DNA from 2 places in the Cytobacillus solani genome. Region 1 is predicted to be linked to the other one. Evidence: a T-box and tRNA genes for the amino acid it is inferred to sense, from the RefSeq annotation. Region 1 holds a T-box; the other holds one or more tRNA genes.
The links. A T-box is a leader RNA that pairs with one kind of tRNA and senses whether it is charged. The one in region 1 lies ahead of trpS (tryptophan--tRNA ligase), so its partner is inferred to be a tRNA-Trp.
Positions count from the first base shown of each region.

Region 2: it has a tRNA-Trp gene. The T-box ahead of trpS (tryptophan--tRNA ligase) is inferred to sense a tRNA for this amino acid. The anticodon was not compared.

Region 1 is NZ_CP041305.1:93,617-98,949, forward strand. It holds gene FI644_RS00525 (peptide ABC transporter substrate-binding protein) at 41-1,687, opposite strand; T-box leader at 2,262-2,478, shown strand; gene trpS (tryptophan--tRNA ligase) at 2,613-3,602, shown strand; gene FI644_RS00535 (YjbA family protein) at 3,633-4,379, opposite strand; gene opp4C (oligopeptide ABC transporter permease) at 4,544-5,333, opposite strand, start outside.
Region 2 is NZ_CP041305.1:1,487,798-1,493,130, forward strand. It holds gene FI644_RS07460 (ABC transporter ATP-binding protein) at 1-92, opposite strand, end outside; gene FI644_RS07465 (ABC transporter ATP-binding protein) at 89-1,813, opposite strand; gene FI644_RS07470 (MarR family winged helix-turn-helix transcriptional regulator) at 1,810-2,298, opposite strand; gene FI644_RS07475 (undecaprenyl-diphosphatase) at 2,486-3,085, opposite strand; tRNA gene FI644_RS07480 (tRNA-Ile) at 3,345-3,418, opposite strand; tRNA gene FI644_RS07485 (tRNA-His) at 3,425-3,500, opposite strand; tRNA gene FI644_RS07490 (tRNA-Trp) at 3,511-3,584, opposite strand; tRNA gene FI644_RS07495 (tRNA-Tyr) at 3,590-3,673, opposite strand; tRNA gene FI644_RS07500 (tRNA-Thr) at 3,689-3,761, opposite strand; tRNA gene FI644_RS07505 (tRNA-Phe) at 3,921-3,996, opposite strand; tRNA gene FI644_RS07510 (tRNA-Asp) at 4,166-4,239, opposite strand; tRNA gene FI644_RS07515 (tRNA-Ser) at 4,261-4,353, opposite strand; tRNA gene FI644_RS07520 (tRNA-Met) at 4,366-4,439, opposite strand; tRNA gene FI644_RS07525 (tRNA-Ala) at 4,460-4,535, opposite strand; tRNA gene FI644_RS07530 (tRNA-Pro) at 4,551-4,624, opposite strand; tRNA gene FI644_RS07535 (tRNA-Arg) at 4,634-4,710, opposite strand; tRNA gene FI644_RS07540 (tRNA-Gly) at 4,757-4,831, opposite strand; tRNA gene FI644_RS07545 (tRNA-Glu) at 4,849-4,923, opposite strand; rRNA gene rrf (5S ribosomal RNA) at 4,967-5,083, opposite strand; rRNA gene FI644_RS07555 (23S ribosomal RNA) at 5,148-5,333, opposite strand, start outside.

The DNA.
Region 1 (5,333 bases):
GTCATTAGTGTCCCATATACCTTTCGTTTATTAGCTATTTTTATTCAAAATGTGCCCATTTGTACTGAACATCACCAAGACCAGAAACAACTACATCTTTTAAGTTCTCAGCTTGTACCCAGTTGTTTGTATAGAAATAGATTGGTAATACTGGCATATCTTCCATGAATATTGCTTCAGCATCTTTTAACATTTGTTGACGAGCATCATGATCGCCTTCAGTTGCAGATTTAGCAAGTAAATCTTGGAATTCTTTGCTTTCCCAACCTGTATCGTTGTTACCGCCTTCAGCGTCACGGTACATTTCTAGGAAGTTAATTGCATCGTTAAAGTCACCTAACCAGCCCATACGAGCTACTTGATAATCTAATGAATGTACTTTATCTAGGTAAACAGCCCACTCTTGGTTTTCAAGAGTTACTTCAATACCAAGGTTTTTCTTCCACATATCTTGGATTGCTTGAGCAATCTTTTGGTGTGCCTCAGATGTGTTGTAAGAAAGCACGATAGCTGGAAGCTCAGAAGCTTCTTTGTAACCAAGCTCTTCTAACCCTTTTTGTAAAAATTCTTTTGCTTTTTCAACGTCATTATCAGGGAAGTATCCTTTTTCGTTTTCAGGGAACATTGACGGCGGTACGATACCCATAGCCGGTAATTGCTCACCTTGTAGAATATTGTCAATTACTTCTTGACGGTTGATTGCATGTGCTAAAGCTTTACGAATATTTACGTTTGCTGTTGGTCCTTCAGTTGTATTGAACTTATAGTTGTAAATACCTGCAATTGATTTAGTAACTAAACGGCCTTCATCTTTAAGTGCTTGCATTGCATCAGTTGGAAGTGCGCCAGTTGGAGCACCAGCCCAATCAAGCTCGCCATTATCAAACATAGATAATTCTGTATTTGGATCGTTAATCATAATCATTTCAATGTTAGTTAATTTTACAGTGTCTGCATCCCAATATTTTTCATTCTTTTCAAGAAGAATTTTATCGCTGTGAGACCATTCAGTCATAACGAAAGGACCGTTAGATGTATAGTTTTCACCAGCATCGTTAGCCCAATCAGGATTTGCTTCAGCAATTTTGCTGTTGATTGGCAGATAAGTATAGAATGCTGTTAATTCTAAGAAGAATGGAGTTGGGTTTGCTAATGTAACTTCAAGTGTTTTGTCATCTTTTGCAACAACACCTACAGCATCAAGAGATCCACCGTTAAGGTTTGCATCCTCAGCACCTTGAATATAGTAAAGCTGATATGCATACTCTGATTGGTTATTTGGATCTAATGCCCATTTCCAAGCATATTCAAAATCTTTAGCAGTTACAGGGTCACCATTAGACCAAGTTGCATCACGTAAAGTGAACGTGTAAACTTTTTGGTCTTCGGAAATGTCAATTTTTTCTGCTGCTGCTTCATGAGGTTGTCCATCTTCACCAATACGTGTTAACCCTTCGAATGTTTGACGAAGAACCGTACCGGAAGTAGCATCTTTCGCTAATCCTGGGTGTAAAGAAGGTGGTTCAGTGTTAATATTAACACTTAATTCTTGCGGAACATCAGATTTTCCAGCGTCTTTGTCGCCGCCCTTTTCGCCGCTGCCCGTATCGCCTTTGCCGCCACAAGCTGCAAGGAACATGCTAAGAACTAGCAACATACTAAAAAAGATCGATAGTCTTTTTTTCACGGATGAAACCCCCTATATATATTTACCCAAACGTTCTCTACATTTTTCTCTACGAAATACAACTGTACGCTCCAGGTATATTACTCAAATAGTCTGTAAATTTAGAGTGAAAAAATAAGCAGAATATCTGCTAGTAATTCAAAAAGCAAGTTTTTCTCGCCTCTAAGCAAATACGATATTGTACATGCTTTTTAACAAGCGGCAACTTACTCTTATTCTACTATAATAAATACCCCAAAATTCGAGTTGTTATTTTTTCGTAAAACTTGTAACAATTTCGTAAAGAATTCGTTTGTTAGGTTTATTATAAATAGTTTAAAAATTTATTGCAAGTAGGTTTTCTCTGTTATATATCAATCTAGTAATCCTAATTTTATAAAAATACTTGTAAAATAAGTGTTTCATAGACCTAAAAAAATTTTTGATTTCGTCAATTTTCGAGTTTTTTTGCATATTTTTGAATAATAATTTAAAAAAATTCGGTTTAATTTTGTGATAAATTTACTATCTTTTTTTTATGAAAATCTTGATTTTCATACCCATTTACTATAATATTACACTTAATATAATAAAAGCAATGGCTATGATAAAGAGTAGTACATTTATTTTTGGTTCCTAGAGAGCTTGTGGTGGGTGCAAACAAGTAACCAAGTAAATCGAATGGACTTTTGAGCCTTCTGTCAAAGACGTACCCTCACGTTATAGGGGTTCCATGTATATCATATGCATGGTTTCGAGTGACTCAAATACTTGAGTAATTAGGGTGGCAACGCGGACCATTCGTCCCTATTTTTTTAGGGGCGAATGGTCTTTTTTGTGTTTATTTTCTGTCAACCATGTTCAACTTATATGAAAGAAACACTTCTTTTACCCGATCGTCCATTTATTAAATGCCTTTATCAGCCAACAATTAGGAGGAAAGTTAATGAAAACAATATTTTCTGGCATCCAGCCAAGCGGAACTATTACACTTGGTAATTATATAGGTGCCCTTAAGCAATTCGTTGATTTACAAAATGAATATAATTGTTATTTTTGTATTGTCGACCAGCATGCCATCACTGTACCGCAGGACAAACTTGAATTGAGAAAAAACATCCGCAGCCTTGCAGCACTATATTTAGCTGTTGGGATTGATCCTGAGAAGGCAACTCTCTTTATTCAGTCTGAGGTTCCTGCTCATGCTCAAGCCGGATGGATGATGCAATGTATTTCATATATCGGTGAGCTCGAAAGAATGACCCAATTTAAAGATAAATCTGCGGGCAAAGATGCTGTTTCAGCAGCTCTTTTAACTTACCCGCCATTAATGGTTGCTGACATTTTGTTATATAATACAGATCTCGTACCCGTGGGTGAAGATCAAAAGCAGCATATTGAATTAACACGTGATTTGGCAGAAAGATTCAATAAAAAGTATAACGACATCTTTACAATTCCTGACGTACGCATTCCTAAAGTTGGCGCCCGAATTATGTCCCTCCAAGAGCCAACAAAGAAAATGAGCAAATCTGATCCTAACACAAAAGCGTCTATTCGCTTGCTCGATGATCTAAAGCAAATTGAGAAGAAAATTAAGAGTGCTGTAACAGATTCGGAAGGCATTGTAAAATATGATAAAGAAAACAAACCAGGTGTTTCTAACCTTCTATCTATTTATTCGATTTTCTCAGGAAAAGAGATTAGTGAAATTGAAAAGATGTATGAAGGAAAAGGTTATGGAGATTTTAAAGCTGATTTAGCAGAAGTAGTTATAAATGAAATCAAACCAATTCAAGATAAATATACAGAACTTATGCAGTCAAGTGAACTTGATGAAATCCTTGACCGAGGTGCTGAAAAAGCGCAAGCAGTTGCAAATAAAATGCTGAAAAAGATGGAAAATGCGATGGGGTTGGGGAGAAAACGGAGGTAATTAAAAAAGGAGCTAATTTTAGCTCCTTTTTTAATTTACTTTCGGTCCATGCTCCATTTCCCATAATTTCTCAAAAAATGGCTGACCTTTTATTAGGTTTTCACAAAATTGTTCATGCTTGCTTGTCCATCCGTATTTACTCTGATCGAATAAATGAAGCCAAGCCTCTTCAAAATCCATTTGTTGAATTTCATTATAAAATTCTGGACTCCATTCCGTATACCAATAACGCACTTCTGCAACATTTTTTGAAGAATACAATTGATCAAGTGCCATAAACATTAATTGTTTTAACTGTCTTTCTTTTCTTGTTAATCCATTCATAAGCTCTGGTGAAGGTGAAAGAATATGAAAGTCTTTTAATATCCTTTGATCATTGAAAGAATAAGTAATTTCATCATGATTTTCTAGCATTTCATAAGCAAGCTGTTCTTGCCGTGGAATTAACCTGCTCTTCCGAATCGGAATATTATAACCAATCGTATCAACTGCTAATATTCCTACTCCATCAGATACAACGAAACAATATTCCAGTTGAACACGTTCATGGTTTTTTCGCAAATAAGCTTTTTGATAGATGTCATCTAAAAGTTGTTGAGGAAGCTCTGATAAATCATTTTCAATGTAATTAAATAAAATGGGATCAATTTTTATTAGTGGTACTTGATCAAGTAATTCTACACCGTCGTCTTTACGCCATTCATGAAAGTGACAAACATTATAGCCATTTTCTTCACCTTCAAACCAGTTCACCCAAACATCATGAAGATATAACATCTTTTAACCCCCACTTCAACAAACTATTTGTCATTAAGTATGGGCAGTCAGCAGTAAAATTATTCCTACATTAGTAGATGGATATTTACTTATCAACTTTAACAATTGTTTACAAAAAAAAGCCTCCATGAATGAATTGACTTCAGGAGACTTTTTTCTTTATTTTAATCTAGTGATTTAGGATCTAATGCGTCACGAAGACCATCACCAATAAAATTGAAGGAAAGAACTGTTAGTAAAATGAGCAATCCTGGGAAGAACGGATACCATGGCGCGGTTAACATAACCGTGTAGTTTTGTGCATCCTGAAGCATATTCCCCCAGGTCGGTGTAGGCGGTGAAATCCCTAGCCCAAAATAACTTAGGGCTGCTTCTGCTAAGATAACACTACCGATTAGCAAGGTAGCGGATACAATGATTGGGCCCATTGCATTCGGTAAAATATGACTGAAAATAATCTTGTAAGACTTTGTACCAATCGTTTTTGAAGCAAGGACGAATTCTCTTGACCTTAGAGTCAAAAATTCTCCCCTCACAAGACGCGCTGTGCTTGTCCAGCTTGTTAATGCAAAAATAAGGATAAGATTTCCTACACTCGGTTTAAAAATTGTTACCACTGTAATTAAAAGAAAGAAACTAGGTATAGATATTACAATATCAACAACCCTCATGAGAATAGCATCAATGATCCCACCGTAGTACCCCGCCAGTGCGCCAATTGAAACTCCAACAATCAGGGCTCCCAACACGGCTCCAAAGCCAACAAGTAAAGAAACTCGTCCACCATAGAGTAGTCTTGTAAATATGTCCCTGCCATAACGATCCGTTCCAAGCCAGTATTCACTACTCGGCGGTTTAAGCTTGTCTATTAAATTTTGCTGTTCATAACTGTACGGCGCAATGAGCGGAGCGAATACTGCGGCCATAATAATAATGAACAAAATAATTGACCCT
Region 2 (5,333 bases), 1.4 Mb from region 1:
TCTTTTGCTTTTTGCCCCATCATCATCATGCTTCCGCCACCTGGACCTTGCCCCATCTGTTGGCTATCTTGAGGTTTTTTCTTCTTGCTCATGCGATCTCCTCCTCTGAAAGCTGTGAAAGGGCGATTTCTCGGTAGACATCATTCGTCTCAAGCAGCTCCTGATGTGTCCCAATCCCTGCAATTCGTCCATTTTCTAAAACGATGATACGGTCAGCATCAACGACTGTACTGATCCTCTGCGCAACAAGCAGCATAGTTGCATCCTTTGTTTCATCTTTTAGTGCTTGACGAAGCTTTGCATCTGTCTTGAAATCAAGTGCAGAAAAACTATCATCAAATATATAAAGATCTGGTTTTCGAACAAGAGCTCTAGCAATCGACAATCTTTGCTTCTGTCCTCCCGATAGGTTGGATCCGCCTTGTTCAATTTCTGACTCATATCCATCTTTCATTTGCTGTATAAATTCTTCTGCTTGTGCAATTCGAGTGGCTTGTTCAATCTCATCTTGTGAAGCATTTGAATTTCCAAAGCGAATGTTCTCAGCAATTGTGCCAGTAAATAGCATTGCCTTTTGCGGCACAAAGCCAATTTTTGATCGTACCTCGCTTTGTGGGGCTTCTCTAATATCAACCCCATTCACACGAATAGAACCGCTAGTTACTTCATAAAAACGAGGAATCAAATGGACGAGCGTTGATTTTCCTGAGCCTGTCCCCCCAATAATAGCTGTTACTTCACCCCGCTTGGCTGTAAAACTAATATCTGTCAATGCAGGTTCTTCAGCACCAGGATAACTAAAAGTCACATGTTCAAACTCGAGTGTCCCTTGCTCACGATCTGCTTTCAGTTTTCCTTCATCAAGAAATGCCGGTTTCATATCAAGCACTTCATTGATCCTTTTTGCTGATACTGCTGCACGCGGAATCATAACAAACATCATAGAAGCCATAACAAGCGCGAACATAATTTGCATAACATATTGGATAAACGCCATTAAGTCCCCTATTTGCATGGCCCCATTATCAATACGAATTCCACCAAACCAGATAATCGCAACAACAGTCAAGTTCATAACAAGCATCATCACAGGCATCATAAACGCCATTACTTTATTCACTTTAATTGAGACATCTGTCAGTTCTTTATTTGCTTTCTTAAGACGTACTTTCTCCTGTGGTTCACGATTAAACGCCCGTATCACTCGAATCCCTGTTAAATTTTCACGTAAAACAAGATTTAAACGATCCAGTCGTTTTTGAACAGTTTGAAAAAGTGGCATCCCTTTTTTAAAAATAAAAAGAATTGAACCAATCAACACAGGCATTGTGATAACAATGATAATGGATAATTCTGCATCCTTTGAAACAGCCATAATGATTCCCCCGACTAACATAATCGGTGCGCTTACAACCATACGAAGCATCATGATGACTACTTGCTGGATTTGCGTAATATCATTTGTTGTTCGTGTAATGAGTGATGCCGTTCCAACCTCATCAAATTCCTGCAGTGAAAATTTCTCCACATGATTAAAAACCTTTCGCCGAATATCACGACCAAGTCCTATTGCAGCATTAGAAGAATAATAGCTGGCAATAACAGAAGCGATAGCACCTACTGCTGAAACAACAAGCATTAAACCGCCAATCTTCCAAATATAAGGGGTATCCCCTAAAACAACTCCTTTATCCACGATATCTGCCATCAGTGTAGGCAGAAAAAGTTCAGCCATTGATTGTACAAAGACAAGTCCTAAAACTGCTAAAATAATCCACTTATAAACGGATAAATGCTTCAGTAATTTTATCAATTCATTTTCCCTCCTTGATCTGTCACTTGGGATTCTAAATAGGCTGATAGAAGCAAATGTGATTCAAGCAGTTCTTCATACTGTTTGTCTGTTAACTGCTCCATAGCAGATTGAAATAGCTGATGAATTCCTCCATCTTGAAGGTGCATCCTTTTTAAAAATGCCTTCCCTTTGTCCGTAATCTTTAACTCCATCTCACGTCGGTTCCCTTCCACTTGCTGACGGTTTAAAAACCCTTCCTGAGCAAGACCATCCACAGCATGGCTCAGCGTGCTTTTAGGAAGAAAAGTTTGTTCTCCAACTTTTTTTTGTGTCAGTTTCATTTCTTTATGTAGAGTTAGTGTCATCAATATCGTATATTGCGGGACAGATAGCCCATTCTCAACGGCAATTTTTTGAACGAAGCGCACAATATTTTTCTGCACACTCCAAAATGAACGCAATAATTGTGTTGAGCGTACTAACTTTTGATTTTCATGTTCCATTAAACATACCCCTTTCATCACTACTTGATAGTTCAATAATGGACAGTTCAATATAGGAGTATTTAAATTTACACCTTTTTATTTTTGCAGTCAAGCGATAGCAAATTCCAAAGATAAACTTTCGGTGTCCAAAAACATAAAAAGACCAGCTAACTGTTTATTAGCTGGTCTTTTATTAGACTGATTTTTAGAAATCCTTAGATTTAGATTTTGAAGGCAATATATATCCTTCTCCTTTTTCATATAACTTCAATAATTTTTGAATGAAGCTTATCCTAGGGACAACATAGTAAACAACAACTGCTGAAACAATACTTATTAATGCTCCTGCAGCGACATCAGCAGGATAATGCACGCCTACCCACATTCTTGATATTCCTACTAAGATAGCGGCTATCATCCATAAAAAGCCGTACCCTTTTTTAAAAAGCCAAAAGGTCATACAAAATGAAAAGAAAAGTATGGTATGGTCACTTGGAAATGAGTTCCCCACTGTCTTTTCTATTAATTTATTCACATTGGCCAGTTCAGCAAAAGGCTGATAGTTTGAATGGAATGTTCCTGCTAGTTTTCCTATGATTTCAGCGAAAATAAAAGTAATTCCTGCACTTATTACCATCATTCTATTCTTATACTCACGAGTAAACCAATAAACGATCGTTGCCAGTGCTAAAAGATATACTGTATATTCAGCAATGAAAATAAACGGAGGGTTTAAGAATGTGTATTCTTTCCCTAAGTCGTTAATCATTCTAAATATATTAATGTTCGTTTCTGTAAATGACATTAGCTGCTTTCCCCCCTAATTTCTTTCTTATACTACAATTATGTCCCATGCGCTGTAAATGGAAAATTTGTTTACCTTACATTTGCTTACATTTTTGTAAGGTAAGAGTTTAAACCAATAGGTTAATAACTATTGCATAGAATTAACAAAACAATTAAAAAATAGATAACTAACTATATCTCAATGACATGGTTAGTTATCCATTTTTTAAAATCGCCATTTCCTATAAGAATTAGGCTAGCTATCTATTCATAAATGATGGGCCTAAATGGACTCGAACCATCGACCTCACGCTTATCAGGCGTGCGCTCTAACCAGCTGAGCTATAGGCCCGCATTATGGGGCGGCTGATGGGAATCGAACCCACGAATGTCGGAACCACAATCCGATGCGTTAACCACTTCGCCACAACCGCCAAAATAAAATGGCAGGGGTAGTAGGAATCGAACCCACACTGAAGGTTTTGGAGACCTTAGTTCTACCTTTAAACTATACCCCTATAAATGGTGGAGGGGGGCAGATTCGAACTGCCGAACCCGAAGGAGCGGATTTACAGTCCGCCGCGTTTAGCCACTTCGCTACCCCTCCATAAGCTTTAAAACATGCCGGCCAGAGGACTTGAACCCCCAACCTACTGATTACAAGTCAGTTGCTCTACCAATTGAGCTAGGCCGGCATAGTAAATATTAGTATATTATTTAACTCCAATATATTTATAGCGTCGTCCTGATCTCAGAAAGCTTTTACAAGCAGCAGCTCGATCAGTACGCTAAAGTATTTCAAGAAGCATATTCGATCGTGCTCTACCAATTGAGCTAGGCCATCATCATATAAATGGTGGCTCAGGACGGAATCGAACCGCCGACACAAGGATTTTCAGTCCTTTGCTCTACCGACTGAGCTACTAAGCCATATATTGTTTTATTTCCTAAACATTGATTGCATTAAAAACTGTGCGGCAAAGCCCTTTGGTCTTTGTTGCAAATTGAAAGTTTTCTATTCATGGAAGCATTGCTTCGCAGGTAAACTTTCAATTCTCTACCAACTGAGCTACTGAGCCAAATACAAATAAAAAAATAGCGGTCCGGACGGGACTCGAACCCGCGACCTCCTGCGTGACAGGCAGGCATTCTAACCAACTGAACTACCGGACCAAATTATTATACCAAATGAAGTGGAGGAGGAAAGGGGATTCGAACCCCTGCGCGGTTTGACCCGCCTGTCGGTTTTCAAGACCGATCCCTTCAGCCGGACTTGGGTATTCCTCCATATTAAATAAGTAGCGGCAGAGGGGATCGAACCCCCGACCTCACGGGTATGAACCGTACGCTCTAGCCAGCTGAGCTACGCCGCCAAAATATTATTTTAAATCTATGGTGGAGCCTAGCGGGATCGAACCGCTGACCTCCTGCGTGCAAGGCAGGCGCTCTCCCAGCTGAGCTAAGGCCCCATAAATAATAAAAAATCGGGAAGACAGGATTCGAACCTGCGACCCCTTGGTCCCAAACCAAGTGCTCTACCAAGCTGAGCTACTTCCCGTTAAGAATATGGCGCGCCCGAAAAGAGTCGAACCCATAACCTTCTGATCCGTAGTCAGACGCTCTATCCAATTGAGCTACGGGCGCATTTATTCAAATAGTACTGAGAAGTGATCTAAACTCAATGGGAAATTGGAGCGGAAGACGGGATTCGAACCCGCGACCCCCACCTTGGCAAGGTGGTGTTCTACCACTGAACTACTTCCGCACATAAAAGACAAATAATGGTGACCCCTACGGGATTCGAACCCGTGTTACCGCCGTGAAAGGGCGGTGTCTTAACCGCTTGACCAAGGGGCCCATATTAAATTAGACGAAAAAAATAGCCCAACATTAGGGCCTAGCCTGGCGGCGTCCTACTCTCACAAGGGGACAGCCCCTAACTACCATTGGCGCTGAGAAGCTTAACTGCCGTGTTCGGGATGGGAACGGGTGTGACCTTCTCGCTATCGCCACCAGACTATTGTTAGTTAAAGGATTATTCCTTCAAAACTAGATAACAGACAGACATCATGTATTTCATTTTGGTTAAGTCCTCGACCGATTAGTATTTGTCAGCTCCACGTGTCACCACGCTTCCACCTCAAACCTATCAACCTGATCATCTTTCAGGGGTCTTACTAGCTTGACGCTATGGGAAATCTCATCTCGAGGGGGGCTTCATGCTTAGATGCTTTCAGCACTTATCCCTTCCGCACATAGCTACCCAG